3 regions of the Pseudomonas sp. S3_A09 genome follow, and region 1 is predicted to be linked to each of the others. Evidence: riboswitches for the same ligand, from Rfam matches in the RefSeq annotation. Region 1 holds a riboswitch; each other region holds the start of a gene.

What was found. Region 1 has a riboswitch for cobalamin ahead of cobO (cob(I)yrinic acid a,c-diamide adenosyltransferase). Riboswitches for the same ligand answer to the same signal wherever they lie in the genome.
Region 2: it holds a riboswitch for cobalamin, as region 1 does, so the genes downstream of both, AB4N92_RS02750 (ABC transporter substrate-binding protein) here and cobO (cob(I)yrinic acid a,c-diamide adenosyltransferase) in region 1, are expected to answer to the same signal.
Region 3: it holds a riboswitch for cobalamin, as region 1 does, so the genes downstream of both, AB4N92_RS24420 (CbtB domain-containing protein) here and cobO (cob(I)yrinic acid a,c-diamide adenosyltransferase) in region 1, are expected to answer to the same signal.

What each region holds. Positions count from the first base shown of each region.
Region 1 covers NZ_CP162752.1:855,016-860,784, reverse strand. Annotated here, with positions in the region: gene AB4N92_RS04110 (DegT/DnrJ/EryC1/StrS family aminotransferase) at 1-452, opposite strand, end outside; gene hda (DnaA regulatory inactivator Hda) at 600-1,304, shown strand; gene AB4N92_RS04100 (C40 family peptidase) at 1,518-2,147, shown strand; gene AB4N92_RS04095 (C40 family peptidase) at 2,292-2,831, shown strand; cobalamin riboswitch at 2,929-3,179, shown strand; gene cobO (cob(I)yrinic acid a,c-diamide adenosyltransferase) at 3,259-3,870, shown strand; gene AB4N92_RS04085 (cobyrinate a,c-diamide synthase) at 3,867-5,198, shown strand; gene bluB (5,6-dimethylbenzimidazole synthase) at 5,195-5,769, shown strand, end outside.
Region 2 covers NZ_CP162752.1:562,949-568,717, reverse strand. Annotated here, with positions in the region: gene AB4N92_RS02765 (GNAT family N-acetyltransferase) at 1-100, shown strand, start outside; gene AB4N92_RS02760 (ABC transporter ATP-binding protein) at 122-886, opposite strand; gene AB4N92_RS02755 (FecCD family ABC transporter permease) at 883-1,887, opposite strand; gene AB4N92_RS02750 (ABC transporter substrate-binding protein) at 1,884-2,894, opposite strand; cobalamin riboswitch at 2,999-3,193, opposite strand; gene AB4N92_RS02745 (DNA/RNA non-specific endonuclease) at 3,230-4,156, opposite strand; gene AB4N92_RS02740 (M4 family metallopeptidase) at 4,285-5,349, shown strand; gene AB4N92_RS02735 (protealysin inhibitor emfourin) at 5,364-5,669, shown strand; gene AB4N92_RS02730 (aldehyde dehydrogenase family protein) at 5,730-5,769, opposite strand, start outside.
Region 3 covers NZ_CP162752.1:5,222,803-5,228,571, reverse strand. Annotated here, with positions in the region: gene cobN (cobaltochelatase subunit CobN) at 1-500, opposite strand, end outside; gene cobW (cobalamin biosynthesis protein CobW) at 504-1,571, opposite strand; cobalamin riboswitch at 1,665-1,864, opposite strand; cobalamin riboswitch at 2,379-2,583, shown strand; gene AB4N92_RS24420 (CbtB domain-containing protein) at 2,680-2,868, shown strand; gene AB4N92_RS24415 (CbtA family protein) at 2,880-3,584, shown strand; gene AB4N92_RS24410 (cobalamin biosynthesis protein) at 3,581-3,973, shown strand; gene cobM (precorrin-4 C(11)-methyltransferase) at 4,043-4,789, shown strand; gene nfuA (Fe-S biogenesis protein NfuA) at 4,855-5,439, opposite strand.

The DNA.
Region 1 (5,769 bases):
CAATTGTCAGGATCGACGTCGCTGATAAGCGGCGTGAGTCCGGCCCGGATGATTGCGGTAGCCGTGGCAACGAACGTCAATCCGGGTACCAATACGCGGCCGCTCTTGCGAAGCTTCAGGGCTTCCAATGCAATTTGCAGCGCACACGTACCATTCGCCATAGACACAACATGGACTTGCGCGGGCTCGCGACTGAAAGAGCGCGATAGCCGGCCCTCTAGCTCATTGACCAGCGGGCCGAAGTTGGTGTACCAGCGGTTTTCATCGATTTGCTTCCAGTACGCAAGAATCTGCTCGACTTTGGGCATTTCCGGAACGAGCAGCTTGATGATGTTTTTCATGGTACGCACAACCGTCAATGAAATGTCGTTCTTGGCAATATGACGAGGCGAAGCAGGAAACATACCAATTTGGTAAAGGGTCGGCTTGGTGGGTTCGCGGTTCTGCGGCATCGAACAATTTGCATAAAACCAACAAGTTAACGCAAACCTTTGATTTTGCTTGGGGTCTGTTGCATTGTGCGCCCGGCGTCACGGGTATAAACTTTGCAAACTTTACACAGAGGCCACTAACGGTTCGTTTGGAGCCGTTCAGTCAGCATGAAACCGATTCAGCTGCCCTTGGGTGTGCGTCTGCGTGACGACGCCACCTTTATCAACTACTACCCAGGCGCCAATGCCGCTGCACTCGGCTATGTCGAGCGGCTCTGCGAAGCCGACGCCGGGTGGACCGAAAGCCTGATCTATTTGTGGGGCAAGCACGGCGTAGGGCGTACCCACCTGTTGCAGGCCGCGTGCCTGCGTTTCGAGCAAATGGGCGAGCCGGCGGTTTACCTGCCCCTGGCTGAGTTGATGGATCGCGGTATCGGCATTTTCGACCATCTTGAGCAGTACGAGCTGGTGTGCCTGGACGATCTGCAAGCGATCGCCGGCAAGGCGGAATGGGAAGAGGCGCTCTTTCACTTGTTCAACCGTTTGCGTGACAGTGGTCGGCGCCTGCTGATTGCCGCGTCTACCTCGCCACGGGAATTGCCGATCAAGCTGGCCGACCTCAAGTCGCGGATGACCTTGGCGCTGATCTTCCAGATGCGCCCGCTCTCCGACGAAGACAAATTGCGTGCCTTGCAACTGCGTGCTTCCCGTCGTGGCCTGCACCTCACCGATGAGGTGGGGCATTTTATTCTCACTCGCGGTACACGCAGCATGAGCGCATTGTTCGATTTGCTCGAACAGCTCGACCAGGCCTCCTTGCAGGCCCAGCGCAAGCTGACCATTCCCTTCTTGAAAGAAACCCTCGGCTGGTAGACAGCCCTTTGTTTTTGCCGCGTTCGGCAAATTCCAGGCGCCAGAAAACCTGCGTTTGAGCCGATGTGGCTACGCAAAAGGCAGGTACGGGGTGTTAAGGGCTTAGATGTCATGGTCCAAACAAGAAGTCACATAGATCACGATTGAATTTGCAAATCGATGTGATAGAGGGCATAGTCTCGTCTTCTTTACATATCAGCCACGGTCGTGCCCATGCTAAATCGCTTCGCACCCCTCGTGCCCCTCGCACTCGTTACCCTGTTGTTTGGTTGCGCCTCCCACCCTCAACAGGTGGCAGAACAGCAAAAACCACAGGTTCAAAATCAGGCAAAATTCGTTGCTGCACAGTCTGCTTCTGTTTATGAAGAAGAGCTGGCAACTGAAAAAGAGCTGACCAACTTCTCCGGTAGCAAGCCTTACCAGCTTCCCGTTCTGGCCGACAGCATCCTCGAACGCGGCATGTCCCTGATCGGTACCCGTTACCGTTTCGGCGGCACTTCTGAAGCCGGCTTCGACTGCAGCGGTTTCATCGGCTATCTGTTTCGTGAAGAAGCGGGCATGAACCTGCCACGCTCCACCCGCGAAATGATCAACGTGGATGCACCGTTGGTCGCGCGCAACAACCTCAAGCCCGGTGATCTGCTTTTCTTCAGTACAGCAGGGCGTGGTCGTGTGAGTCATGCCGGTATCTACTTGGGCGACAACCAGTTTATCCACTCCAGCAGCCGTCGCAGTGGCGGTGTTCGAGTCGACAATCTGGGCGACAGCTACTGGAGCAAAACCTTCATCGAAGCCAAGCGCGCACTCGCCATGGCCCCGACGACAGTTACCGCTAGCAAGTAAACTTAAAGTGATACTTGAAGTTTGACGTGTAAGCGCTAGAATCCCTGGACATTGTTGTAATCCGTTCGCGCGAGCTTTGCTTGCGCGTTCTGGTTTTCAGCGTTCGGCAGCGAAAGCCGCATCCAGACCAGGATTGTTCTGCCCATGTCGACCTCGGCCCGCCTGATCCTCATTCTTTGCGCCGCGCTGCTCAGCGCCTGCGCAAGTCGTCCACCGCCGCCTGCTCCCGTAGCGGTGAAGCCCAAGCCGGTGTTCAACTATTCCAGCCAGAATTTCTCGCCTGCGGCCGAAGACGTCCTCTTCCGTGCCCTGGGCCTGGTCGGCACGCCTTATCGGTGGGGCGGCAATACACCGGACTCCGGGTTTGATTGCAGTGGCCTGATCGGTTTTGTCTTCCGCGACGCTGCCGGTATCTCCCTGCCGCGTACCACTCGCGAATTGATCGTGATGCGTGCGCAAGATGTCAGCGAGCAGAATCTGCAGACGGGCGACCTGTTGTTCTTTGCCACGGGCGGCGGTTCACAGGTCAGCCACGCCGGGATCTACGTCGGTGAAGGCCGTTTTGTGCATGCACCGCAAACCGGCGGTACGGTGAAGCTGGACACCTTGTCCAAGGCGTATTGGCAGAATGCCTACCTGAGCGCCAAGCGCGTGTTGCCAGGCAATCTGGCGCGTAATCCCTAGAAAGCAGCGGCAGGTTTCACGCGTGAAGCTGCAAGCGGTGCGATGCCTGCTTGCGGCGATCAGCTTGAAGCTTGCAGCTCGCCCCTCAAACTACTACCCTTCGCCGCTTGTTCCAGGTGCTCTGTGGCCCATGGGTCGACGGAGTGAAACAGGGAAGCCGGTGAGTGAGCGCACTTGTACACAGTGACGCCGCGATCCCGGCGCTGCCCCCGCAACGGTAAATGAGTCAAGACGCTGCCTTTTGCCACTGTATCGCTCGCGATATGGGAAGGCGCAGCGTCGGTACGCGCTTCTATAAGACGCGCGCCACTCATGAGCCCGGAGACCGGCCTGCAACATCCAACAGCATCACGGTGGGCGATGCTTGGCTATCTGTTTTTTCTTTTTCCTGCCCGCCGTTTTTGTCCAGCCCCAACGGAGAGCTGCCATGACCGATTCCCCCGACCGCGACGAACGCCACCTGGCGCGCATGCTGCGCAAAAAAGCCGTGATCGATGAACGCATCGCCAACTCCCCGAACGAGTGCGGCCTGTTGCTAGTGCTGACCGGCAACGGCAAAGGCAAGAGCAGCTCCGCGTTCGGCATGCTGGCCCGAGCCATGGGGCACGGCATGCAGTGCGGTGTGGTGCAGTTCATCAAGGGGCGCAACAGTACCGGTGAGGAATTGTTCTTCCGCCGTTTCCCCGAGCAAGTGCGCTTTCATGTCATGGGCGAAGGCTTCACCTGGGAAACCCAGGACCGCCAGCGTGACATCGCCGCCGCCGAAGCCGCCTGGGCGGTTTCCCGCGAGTTGCTGCAGGACCCGTCTATCGGTCTTGTCGTACTCGACGAACTGAACATCGCCCTCAAGCACGGCTATCTCGACCTGGACCAGGTGCTCAGCGACCTGCAAGCCCGCCCGCCGATGCAACACGTGGTGGTCACCGGCCGCGGTGCCAAGCCTGAACTGATCGAAATGGGCGACACCGTCACCGAAATGGGCATGCTCAAACACGCGTTCCAAGCCGGTATCAAGGCACAGAAGGGCGTCGAACTTTGAATCAGCCCCGTCATTGCCCGGCCGTCTTGATTGCCGCACCGGCGTCCGGCCAGGGCAAAACCACCGTCACCGCCGCGCTTGCCCGATTGCACCGCAACCTGGGGCGCAGGGTACGCGTGTTCAAATGCGGCCCGGACTTCCTCGATCCGATGATCCACGAACGCGCCAGCGGTGCGCCGGTGTATCAATTGGACATGTGGATGGTGGGCGAGCAGGAAAGTCGTCGCTTGCTATGGGAAGCGGCGGGGGAGGCGGACCTGATCCTGATCGAAGGCGTGATGGGCCTGTTCGATGGCACACCGTCGAGCGCCGACCTGGCGCGACACTTCGGCGTGCCTGTCTTGGGCGTGATTGACGGTACGGCGATGGCCCAGACCTTCGGCGCGTTGGCCCTGGGCCTGGCACGTTATCAGCCGGATCTGCCGTTTGCCGGGGTGCTGGCCAATCGCGTTGGCACCTTGCGTCACGCACAATTGCTCGAAGGCAGCCTCACCGAAGGCCTGCGCTGGTACGGCGCGTTATCCCGCGAGACCGGTATCGAACTGCCTAGCCGTCACTTAGGCCTGGTACAGGCGAGCGAACTGAACGACCTCGATGTGCGTCTCGATGCAGCCGCCCAAGCGCTGGGCAGCAGTTGCGAAGTGGCTTTGCCGCCGCCAGTGACCTTTGCCGCACCGGAAGTGATCGAAACCCAGCCATTGCTCAACGGTGTGCGCATCGCCGTGGCCCGCGACGAAGCCTTCGCGTTTACCTATGGCGCCAGCCTCGACCTGCTGCGGGCAATGGGCGCTGAACTGGAGTTTTTCTCGCCGATCCACGATCGCGAATTGCCTGATGTCGACAGCCTCTATCTGCCCGGTGGTTATCCGGAATTGCACCACCAGGCGCTGGCGGAGAACACCTCGATGCTTGACGCCATCCGCGCTCATCATGCCGCCGGCAAACCGCTGCTCGCCGAATGCGGCGGCATGCTCTACCTGCTGGACTCGCTGACCGATGTCGAGGGTGTTCGCGCCGAACTGGTGGGCCTGCTGCAAGGCGATGCGGTGATGCAGAAGAAACTCGCGGCCTTGGCGCTGCAAAATGTCGAATTGCCCGAAGGCACGCTGCGCGGCCATACCTATCACCACTCCCTGACCACCACCGAATGGCAGCCGATTGCCCGTGGCCTTAGCCCCAATGGCGGACGCGGTGCCGAGGCGGTTTATCGGCAGGGGCGGATGACGGCTTCCTACGTACACTTTTACTTCCCCTCGAATCCCCAGGCGGTGGCCGCATTGTTCGCGCCCGATCCTGTAGGCGCCGGCTTGCCGGCGATGAGGCCATGACCGACAACGCCTTCCCCGAGGCCGACCGCCAGGCCGTCTACCGCGCCATCGCTGAACGTCGCGACATGCGCCACTTCAGCGGCGGCACTGTCGCCCCCGAATTGCTCCATCGTCTGCTCCAGGCCGCGCACCAGGCACCCAGTGTCGGCCTGATGCAGCCCTGGCGTTTTATCCGCATCAGCGACCGTCCGTTGCGTGGGCAGATTCAACAACTGGTGGAAGAAGAACGCATACGCACCGCCGAAGCCCTGGGTGAACGCTCCGATGAGTTCATGAAGCTCAAGGTCGAAGGCATTCACGACTGCGCCGAAGTGCTGGTGGCGGCGTTGATGGATGACCGTGAGCGGCACATTTTTGGGCGGCGCACGTTGCCTGAAATGGACATGGCGTCACTGTCCTGTGCTATTCAGAATCTTTGGCTGGCGGCCCGTGTCGAAGGGCTGGGCATGGGCTGGGTCTCGCTGTTCGAGCCCCAGGCCCTGGCTGATCTGCTGGGTTTGCCACCCGGCGCGAAACCTTTGGCCGTGCTGTGCCTGGGGCCGGTGGCCGAGTTCTACCCGGCCCCGATGTT
Region 2 (5,769 bases), 290 kb from region 1:
ACCGGGGGCGATTGATTTTTGGCTTCGACAGGGGTTCGAGGTAGTGGATGTGGACGCGGACCCGGTGTGGCGCACGACGCATATGCAGCGCGCCCTCTAACACAACAGTTGAATGCCCTGATCAGTTCGGGCGCAAGCGCAGTATCTGCGCCCCATCGAACGGGTCCGTCAGGTAGTGCGCCTGCACCCCAAACGTCTCCTGCAAACGCTGCGGCGTCAGGACCTCCAGTGGTTTACCCAGCGCCACCAACCGCCCGTGATCCAGCACCGCCAGCCGATCACAGGTCAACGCTTGATTCAGATCATGCAGGGCAATCAAGGTGGTGACGGGCAACCCTTGCACGCCCTGCAAAATGCCGAGCTGATGCTGGATATCCAGGTGATTGGTCGGCTCATCCAGCAACAGGATCTGCGGCCGCTGCGCCAACGCACGGGCGATGTGCACGCGTTGGCGTTCACCGCCCGAGAGGCTGCGCCAGGCGCGATGGCTCAAGTGGGTGGCGTCGACGTCACGCAAGGCCTGATTGACGATGGCGTCGTCTTCGCCGGACCACGGGCTCAGCGCTGACAACCATGGAGTGCGGCCCAGCGCCACCGCGTCGAACACGCGGATGGCGTCGTCGGTGTCGGCCTGCTGTTCGACCACTGCCAGCTGCTGCGCGATGGCGCGGCGCGACAGCTTGCCCAGGTGTTGGCCGCCCAGTAAGACTTCGCCGGACGCCGGCGTGCGCAGCCCGGCGAGCAGCTTGAGCAAGGTGGATTTGCCGGAGCCGTTCGGCCCGACGATGCCGAGGGTTTCGCCCGGCTGCACGTCCAGATGGATATCGCGCAGCAACTGCGCTTCACGCACCTTGAAGCCCAACCCTTTGCAGCTCAGTACTGTCATCGCGCATTCCTCCGGCCAATGAGGATCAGCGCAAACACCGGCGCGCCGACCAGCGCCGTGACCACGCCGACCGGAATCACCTGGCCTTTGATCAAGGTGCGCGACAGTACATCGGCTGCAATCAAGAACAACGCGCCGCCCAACGCACTGGCCGGCAGCAAGCGCGAGTGCCCGGTGCCGAGCAGCAGGCGCACGGCGTGGGGGATTACCAATCCGACAAAGCCGATGGAGCCAACAATCGACACCATCACCGCCGTCACCAGGGCCGCGCAGCCCACCAGCACAAATTGCACCCGGCGCACCGGAATGCCGAGGGACGCTGCCGAGTCGCTGCCGAAGGTAAACGCATCCAACGCACGGCGGTGCCACAGGCACACCGCCAAGCCTGCAACGGCCACCGGCACCGCTAACCACACCGAGGGCCAGCGCACACCACTGAGGTTGCCGAGCAGCCAGAACAGGATGCCGCGCGCCTGTTCGGAACTGGCGGATTTGGTGATCAGGAAGGCGGTGAGCGCATTGAACAACTGCGAGCCGGCAATGCCCGCCAGGATGATCTGGCCGGTGCCGCTGGCCGAACCGCTGGCGCGCGCCAGCAGGATCACCAGCGCAAACGCCGCCATGGCGCCAACAAACGCGCCCGCCGACAACGAAATCAACCCGCCGCCCACGCCGATCAACGCCACCAGCACCGCGCCAGTCGAAGCGCCGGCACTGATGCCCAGCAGGTAGGGATCGGCCAGTGGGTTGCGCAACAGCGATTGCAGGATCACCCCGCACGTCGCCAGCCCGGCGCCACACGCAGCGGCGACCAGGGCGCGGGTGAGGCGGTAGTTCCACACCACGCCTTCGTCGATGGGGTCAAGCACGTAGCTGGCCGCCCACAGTTTGTTGGCGAGCACCTGGAGCACGACTTGCGGCGAGATGGCGGTTTCGCCGATCGCCACCCCCGCGAGTAGGGCGGCTAATAGCAGGGCCAGGGCGAGTAGGGTGCGCGTCATTTGGGCAGGTCGTAGCCGTCGATGGCCGTGGCCAGTTGCTCAAGCCCGTCGAACGTGCGGATGCTGGCCTGCAGCGCCAGGGCATCGAGGATGATGATGCGGTTGTTTTTCACCGCGTCCATGTTGCGAGTCACGGGATCGCTGCGCAGGAAGGCCAGTTTCTTTTCATGGTCGTCGGCGGGGTAGCGGCGGCGGTCCATGCGTGCGATCACCAGAAAGGTCGGGTTGGCCTTGGCGAGGGTTTCCCAGCCGACGGCGGGCCATTCTTCATCGGATTGCACCACGTTGTGCAGACCGAGGGTTTCCAGCATGAACTCTGGAATGCCCTTGTGGCCGGCCACGTAAGGATCGCTGGCCATCTCGGAACTGGAGAACCACACCAAGGCACTGGCTTGCTTGAGGCCTTTGCTTTGCACGGTGGCAACAGATTTGGCCAAGCGTACCTTGAGGTCGTCGTTCAACTGTTGGCCGCGCGCCTGTACGTCGAAGATCTCGGCGAGTTGGCTGATGCTTTTATAGATCGTCTCGATTCGGAACGGCTCCAGCCGTGTGCCGTCGGCGCCTACCAGGTTGTCCTTGCCTTCGCAGTCGGAGGGCAGCAGGTAAGTGGGGATCTTCAGTTCATGGAATTGCTCGCGGGTGCCGACCACGCCCTGGGGCCCGACCACCCACTCCAGCTCGGCGGCCACCAGCTGCGGGCGCTTGGCGATCACGGCTTCAAAGCTCGGCTCATTGTTGGCTAGCCGCTCGATGCCGTCGTTCTGCACCTTGTACTGCGGCAGTACGCTGTTGAACCACAGTGAGGTGCCGACCACTTTGTCGCCCACGCCCAATGCGTAGAGCATCTCGGTGGCCGCCTGGCCGATGGTCACGCTGCGGGCGGGGGCTTGCTGGAAGGTCAGGCGACTGCCGCAGTTTTCCACGGTCAGCGGGTAGTGGGTGGGCGCGGCTTGGGCGAGGGCACAGAAGCCCAGGCCGGTGAGCAGGGCGGTAACGCGTGGCAGCATGGGGCAATCTCCGAATGAACCGTACGTGCCATTCGGAAATACACCCTTAAGCGCTGCACTAGAAAAACAGGCAAGAATGTCCTTCCCGGACACCCCGCCGGTTGGTAATTGAGCTTGGGCCGGCAGGTCTCCTGACTGATGCGTCGTCGCCAGGCTCCGGCCTTCCCGGACAAGGTCCAGTGGCATCAGGGAGCAGGCTCAGCACCTACAGTTGCGGGGGCAGTTCCGATTGGCGAGGGTGTACCGCGCTTCGGATTCCCTATTAGTCCCGTTTGGGAACCGGCGCGGTATGGTAGTTGATTAGGGCGGGGCGATATAGCCCGAGGCACGCCCGGTCAGAGACGAATGTCTTCAGGCCCCTGTATCAGGGCTTCAATCCGCGTGCCGGTGGCGCGTTCTTCGTTGCTGAAGCCGTCGTAGTCGGCCAGGTTGGCAAAACGCAGGCCGGTGAGGCGTTCTATCTGGATTACGCTGCGCTGGTAGGTCCTGAGCTGGCCGAACACCAGGTCGAGCTGGCCCAGCTCGCGGCTCTGGTCGATCATGTAGGCGCTGGCCGAAGGCTTGCCGTCATCGCTGAGGTAGGCGACCACTTTCCAGAACGCCTTGGGGATCTGGACGCCCCGGTACACCCGGTCTTCGTCGGCGAACACCGGGCCGGTGAACACGGTGGCTCGGGCTTTCCAGCGCTGGGTGTTGTCGAGGATGTAGTCTTCGAGCTCCAGCCACGTTTTCTGGTTGAACCCGCTCATCTGCGGTGAACAGTTGGTGAAGTGGAAGGTGTCGAAGTTGGCGGTTTGCGCCGCGTCGCCCCAGTTGGGGTCTTGTCGGCGCACCAGGTGGCCGCGATCCAGGCCGTTGCTGGCATACAGTGCTTCGCCCACCTGCGCATCAATGGGCAGGCGTCCGTCGTAGGCCCAGGTGTCGTTGCTGCGAATGATGTCCATATGCTGCCCGCCATCGATGTTGACGCCCACATACAGCGCGAGCCGCTTCGAGCGTGACATCGTTATCGAGAAGTGCGTGTAGTCCAGGCGCTTCTGGACATCGCCGGCCAAGGTCTCTTCAACCGTAGGCCAGGGCACCCCGAAGCTGCCGAGAAAGTCCTCAGCGTAGCCGCGTCGGTCCTTCAAGTCGTTGGCCGAGGTGACGCGGGGCGTCGCGGCTCGTGCCTCCAGCAATGTGGGGCTCGGTGCGATCAATGGGCGCAGGTCAGCGAGCCTGGGGCGGTATGAAAGGTCGATTTTGGCTTTACGTGCGGGCATCGGTCAGTCCTCCTTGGATAAACACGACTGCAACATAGGTTAATGACAATTGATGACACGCGATAACCCCTGGAGGCTATCCTGAATCGATGACCCGGACGTTGTTACCTGCCAAATGGAGCCAGCCAATGTGTGTTCGCCAGCCGAATCGTAATCCGATTTTCTGCCTGATCCCGCCCTATATGCTCGACCAGATCGCGCGCAACGGGGACAAAGCGCAACGGGAGGTCGCGTTGCGCACCCGCGCCAAGGACACAACGTTCCGCTCGCTACGGATGGTCGCCGTGCCTGCCAAGGGACCGGCGCATATGGCCCTGGCCATGGGGGCCGATAAACGCCGCTCGATCTACAGCGCCGAGGGCGCCGACAGCCTGCCGGGCACGCTGGTGCGTGGCGAGGGGCAGCCCGCCAGTGGTGATGCGGCGGTGGACGAGGCCTATGATGGCTTGGGCGCCACCTTCGATTTTTTCGACGAGGTCTTCGATCGCAACTCCATCGACGATGCCGGGATGGCGCTGGACGCCACTGTGCACTTTGGCCAGAACTACAACAATGCGTTCTGGAACTCGACCCAGATGGTGTTCGGGGATGGAGACGGGCAGTTGTTCAACCGCTTTACGGTGGCCCTCGACGTGATTGGCCATGAGTTGGCCCACGGCGTCACCGAGGACGAGGCCAAACTGATGTATTTCAACCAGTCCGGGGCGTTGAATGAATCGCTGTCGGACGTGTTCGGTTCGCTGATCAAGCAGTATGCGTTGAAGCAACGTGCGGAAGACGCCGATTGGTTGATCGGCAAAGGGCTGTTCACCCAAAAGATCAAAGGCACCGCCCTGCGCTCGATGAAAGCCCCCGGCACGGCGTTTGACGACAAACTGCTGGGCAAGGACCCCCAGCCCGGGCACATGGATGATTTTGTGCAGACCTACGAGGACAATGGCGGGGTGCATATCAACTCCGGCATTCCCAACCATGCGTTCTACCAGGTGGCGACCATACTGGGCGGGTTCGCCTGGGAGCGCGCCGGGCGCATCTGGTATGACGCGCTGCGTGATGCGCGGCTGCGGCCCAACTCGGGTTTCCTGCGCTTTGCGCGCATTACTTACGATATTGCAGGCCGACTCTACGGCGCTAACAAGGACGAACAGAAAGCGGTCAAGGACGGTTGGAAGGCGGTCGGCATTGCTGTCTGACGAGAGGAACGGCCATGCAAATTTCAATCAAGGAAAACGGCGGGCCCGGTTTTTTTCCGGGCCTGGCCAAGCCACAGACGGTGGAACTGGACACGCTGCCGGAGCAGGAACAACAGGAGCTGCGGCAGCTTGTCGAGGCTTGCGACTTCTTTCAACTGCCGCCCAGCAATGCGCCTGCCCCCGGTAATCCGGGCCAAGTGCATTACACCGTGACGGTAAAGGACGACGAGCGCGAGCACACCGTTTGCGTGCTCGCGCCGGTGAAGTCGCAGGCGCTGGATGGGCTGGTGCAGTGCGTGCGACGGCATATTCGCTGTTGAGGCCGCTTTAGGTCTAGCGGGACGGTTCGACAGGCCCCCTTGCCACCGATGTCGCTTGATTTACTTGCGATCCAGCCACACCGTCTGGGCGTTGCAGAAT
Region 3 (5,769 bases), 1.8 Mb from region 1:
CAGGCGTAATCACGGCCCAGGTAAGTGCTGGCCAGGCAGCGATAGAAATCCAGGGCATTGCCCAGGCCGCCCTGACGCAGGAAGTGCCAGAGGCGATCACGCTCTTCGGCGCCGACGGTACTTAGTCCGCTGAGCTCAGGGTCCGGGCGATCATCCCCCGGCACCAGAATCAGTTGAACGCCACGCTCGGCCAATTCCACCAGACGCTCAATGCCGTAACGCCAATAACCGATGCCACCATGCAGGGAAATCAGAATGACCTTGGCGTGGCGCAGCACCTCATCGACATACAGGTCGACCGAGGCATGGTTCTGCACCTGCATCGGGTTGGCCAAGCGAAAGCTGGGGTAATCGTCCGGCAACTGCTGGGCCGCTTCGGCCAGCAGCGCCAGGCTGGAATCGCCGCTGCACAGGATCACCAGATCAGCGGGGGTTTGTCCGAGGTCGGCAATATTGTCGTCCGAGACGAAACCACCGGGCTGGGTCCTGAGCAGGTGCATGGGTTAAACGCTGAGGGCTGCGCGCAGTTGCGCTTCAAGGCCCGCCGCGTCGAGGTCCTGACCGATCAGCACCAAGCGTGTGATGCGTGCTTCGTCCGGGCCCCAGGCACGGTCGAAGTGCTTGTCGAAACGCGTACCCACCCCTTGGATCAGCAGGCGCATCGGCTTGTTCGGAATCGCAGCGAAGCCTTTGACGCGCAGGATGCCGTGTTGCACCACCAACTGGGTCAGGGCGTCGAGCAGCAGCGCTTCATCGGCCTGCGGCAGGTCGATGGAGATGGAGTCGAAGGCGTCGTGATCATGGTCATGATCGTCTTCACCGTCATGGTGATGGTCGTGATGACTGTGGCGACCGTCGATATGCTCTTCAGAGCCGGCACCCAGGCCGATCAGCACGTCCAACGGCAAACGACCGCTGCTGGCTTCAATGATCTTCACCGCGGGCGGCAGTTCTTCCGCGACTTCCAGGCGCACACGGGCCAGGTCTTCAGGGCTGATCAGGTCGCTCTTGTTGAGGATCACCAGGTCGGCGCTGGCCAGTTGGTCGGCGAACAGCTCATGCAGCGGCGACTCGTGGTCCAGGTTCGGGTCGAGCTTGCGCTGGGCATCCACCTGGTCCGGGAAAGCGGCGAAGGTGCCGGCGGCCACGGCCGGACTGTCGACCACGGTGATCACAGCGTCGACGGTGCAGGCGCTGCGGATTTCCGGCCACTGAAAGGCTTGTACCAGCGGTTTTGGCAGGGCCAGGCCGGAGGTTTCGATGAGGATATGGTCGAGGTCGCCGCGACGGGCCACCAACTCGCGCATCACTGGAAAGAACTCTTCTTGCACGGTGCAGCACAGGCAGCCATTGGCCAACTCGTAGACGCGGCCGTTGGCTTCTTCTTCGGTGCAGCCGATGGAGCACTGCTTGAGGATTTCACCGTCGATACCCAGTTCGCCGAATTCGTTGACGATCACGGCGATGCGACGGCCCTGGGCGTTATCGAGCATGTGGCGCAGCAAGGTAGTCTTGCCCGAGCCGAGGAAGCCGGTGACGATGGTGACGGGGAGTTTGGCCAGTGTTTTCATCGGATGCCCTTGGGGGCGGGCATACGGGACGATAGGCCCTGCGACGGCGCGCAGCAGCGGATTTCGTCACCGGATCACCCCGCCCGGTTGAAGTAGAAAATCGGTTGCGAGGCAGGTCTCCTGGCTTGGGGCTTGCGGGTCTTGCGACCGGCGCTGGCTGCGCCTTCCCGCCTTGTCGGCAGTGGCGTGGCAGTCAGCTGAACCCTTTACAGTTGCGGGGGCAGCCGCGGCTTGGACCGCGTTCCCTTCTTAGCTTCGGCCTGGGCCGAAGAACCTCGAAGGGTGTAAGGCTACGCAGTGCTTGGGGGATGGTCAATGATGGGGTTGGATTGGTTGGGTTAGTGTACATATCCGTTTCTGCGGTAACGGCTGAAATGGGTTCCGCCCTTACGGCGGGTCACTTTGGAAAAGAGCCCCAAAGTAACCAAAGGGCTCTTGCCCCAACACTCGGCACCTCGCTCACGCTCGGTGTGCCCGTAATCCGACAGGGATTTGGGGGGCCGCCGCCACGCGCCATCCATGGCGCGGGGCGGCTAAACCGGCATCCCTGCCGGTTTACCCCCCAAATCCCTGTCGAATTCCGGCCAGCGTGTTTGACGGGGCGCTTAGGATCAAGATCAAGATCAAGATCAAGATCAAGATCAAAAGCAAAAGCAAAAGCAAAAGCAAAAGCACAGCGGCCTGACAGCCGGCTTGAGTGGTGTAGAGCAAAGGCGGTTCGCTGTAGGAGCGGAACCCATTTCAGCCATCACCGCAGCAACGGATATGTACACACCCCAATTGACTCCCCTCCCACCCCCATGCTCTCCTACACATCTTGTTTCGGGTGCCCTTCACAGGGTGAAACGGGAAACCGGTGCGTCATAGCGATATGACCAGTCCGGTGCTGCCCCCGCAACGGTAAGCGAGTGAAGCGTCAGATCCACTGTGCCTCGACGGCATGGGAAGGCGATGCTTATTAGGCACATTGCCCCTCGCAAGCCCGGAGACCGGCCCGAAAAATTCAGATAACAAACCCGCGGTGGGCGGGCGCTGTTCAAACCCTGCGTGCCTGGCTCGCGGGGTTTCCATGCGCTCGTTTCACCCAGACACCTGAAAGGGACGCGCCATGTCGATCGTCAGCAGCACCTCGCACTCCGCCAGCAGCACCGCCACCCTGAGCCAACGCCTGACCGCCGCCATCGGCGCGTCGATCCTTGGTGCGTGCCTGGTGTACTTTGCCGGTTTCTCGCACATCGAGGCCGTGCACAACGCTGCCCACGATACCCGCCACAGCGCTGCGTTCCCGTGCCACTGAGACCTGCCGACATGATCAAGCGTATCGCGCAAACTGCAGGTTTCACCGGCCTGCTGGCCGCCCTGTTGCTGACCTTGCTGCAAAGCTTCTGGGTCGCCCCGCTGATTCTGCAGGCGGAAACCTTTGAAAAGGCCCCGGCCGCCACCGAAGTGGCCCACGAACACACCGAAGGCGCTGCCGCCCACACCCACGATGCCGAAGCCTGGGAGCCGGAAGACGGCTGGCAGCGCGTGCTCTCCACCACAGGCGGTAATCTGGTGGTCGCGGTCGGTTTTGCGCTGATGCTGGCCGGTCTCTACACACTGCGCGCGCCAACCCGCACCGCCCAAGGCTTGCTGTGGGGCTTGGCCGGTTACGCAACCTTCGTGCTGGCACCGACGATGGGCCTGCCGCCTGAGCTGCCGGGCACTGCCGCCGCGGACCTGGCGCTGCGCCAGACCTGGTGGATCGGCACTGCGGCTTCTACGGCTGCCGGCATCGCTTTGATCGTATTTGGTCGTAACTGGCTGTTGAAAGTGCTGGGCGTGGCGATCCTCGCCGTCCCCCACGTGATTGGCGCGCCACAGCCCGAAGTGCATTCGATGCTGGCACCGCAAGCCCTGGAAGCACAATTCAAGATCGCTTCACAGTTGACCAACGTCGCTTTCTGGCTCGCACTGGGCCTGATCAGCGCGTGGCTGTTCCGCCGCAACCGTGACGACCAATACTCGGCATGACCCTGGTGATCGGCCTGGGTTGCCAGCGGGGTTGTGATCTTCACACCTTGCTGGCGCTGTTCGATTCGGCCCTCGCCGAGGGCGGTATCGAGCGTCACCGCATTAGCGCGCTGGCCAGTATCGATCGCAAACAGAATGAACCGGGGTTACTGGCTCTGGCCCAGAGGCTGAACCTGCCACTGCAGTGTTTCAGCGCCGAGCAACTGGCGGCGTTTGAACACCGCCTGAGCCACAAATCCGACATCGCTTTTGCCCACACCGGCTGTTATGGCATCGCCGAAAGCGCCGCGCTGGCACTCGCCGAGCACCTTGCAGGCAGCCCTGCCCGCCTGTTGATCACTCGCAAAAAAACCGCCCAAGCCACCTTTGCATTAGCCTGCGCCGGCTAAAATCCCGATAATTGCCGCCCCCGATCATGAGCAACATTCATGCTCGCCCGTTTTTCGACAGGAACCACCATGACCGTCTACTTCATCGGCGCAGGCCCCGGCGACCCGGAATTGATCACCGTCAAAGGCCAGCGGCTGATCCGTAGTTGCCCGGTAATCATCTATGCCGGCTCATTGGTTCCGGCGGCGGTATTGGACGGCCATTCGGCGCTAACGGTGGTCAACAGCGCCGAATTGCACCTGGAACAGATCATTGACCTGATCAAAACCGCCCACGACAACGGCCAGGACGTGGCCCGCGTCCATTCCGGTGACCCGAGCCTGTATGGCGCCATTGGCGAACAGATCCGCCATCTGCGGGAGCTGGGCATTCCCTTCCAGATCATTCCCGGCGTCACCGCCGTGGCCGCCTGCGCCGCCCTGCTGGAAACCGAGCTGACCCTGCCCGATATCGCCCAAAGCGTGATCCTGACCCGCTATGCCGACAAAACCCGCATGCCCGCCGGCGAGGATTTCGACAGCCTGGCCCGGCATGGCACCACCATGGCGATCCACCTGGGGGTCAATCACCTGGAGAAGATCGTCGCTGAGCTGCTGCCGCACTACGGCGCGGATTGCCCGATTGCCGTGGTGCACCGGGCAACCTGGCCGGATCAGGATTGGGCGATGGGCACGTTGAGTGACATTACCGAGAAGGTGGCGGCCAAAGGCTTTCGGCGCACGGCATTGATTGTGGTGGGCCGGGTGTTGGCAAGTGACAGCTTCAGTGAGTCGTCGCTGTATCGCGCGGGCCATGCTCACCTTTACCGCCCCTGAAACCCAGGCATAAAAAAACGGCGCTCACGGGGCGCCGTTTTTTCTGCTCGCAGTGAACGCCTTATTCAGTAGTAGGCGTTTTCTTTCTGCGTGTGGTCGGTCACGTCACGCACGCCCTTGAGCTCTGGAATACGCTCCAGCAAGGTGCGCTCAATGCCTTCACGCAGGGTCACGTCCGCCTGGCCACAGCCTTGGCAGCCGCCGCCGAATTTCAACACCGCAATGCCGTCTTCGACCACGTCGATCAGGCTGACCTGGCCGCCGTGGCTGGCCAGGCCTGGGTTGATCTCGGTCTGCAGGTAGTAATTGATGCGCTCGTTCACCGGGCTGTCGGCGTTGACGTTCGGCACCTTGGCGTTTGGCGCCTTGATGGTCAACTGGCCGCCCATGCGGTCGGTGGCGTAGTCGACCACGGCGTCGTCGAGGAAGGCTTCGCTGAAGGCATCGATGTACGCGGTGAAGCTTTTCAGCCCCAGGGCGGTGTCTTCAGGTTTCTCTTCCCCAGGCTTGCAGTAGGCAATGCAAGTCTCGGCGTATTGGGTGCCGGGCTGGGTGATAAAGACGCGGATGCCGATACCCGGGGTGTTCTGCTTGGACAGCAGGTCAGCCAGGTAATCGTGGGCGGCGTCGGTAATGGTTATGGCAGTCATGGAAACTCCTCACAGGCTTGCCAGCAGTTTACGCCAAAATATTACGCAGGTACAAAGTCCTAGTGTTTTTGTCGGGATAGGTTTTTTAGGGGGGTGTACATATCCGTTATTTGGGTGATGGCTGCTATGGGTTCCGCCCTTACGGCGGGCCACTTTTGAAAAGAGCCCAAAAGCAACCAAAAGGCTCTTGCCCCAACACTCGGTGTGCCCGTGATCCGGCAGGGGTTTGGGGGGCCGCAAGAGCACGGCGGCCTGAGTGGTGTAGAGCAAAGGCAAGGGCAAACGCAGTCCCTGTAGGAGCTGGCTTGCCTTCGATGGTGGTTAACGATG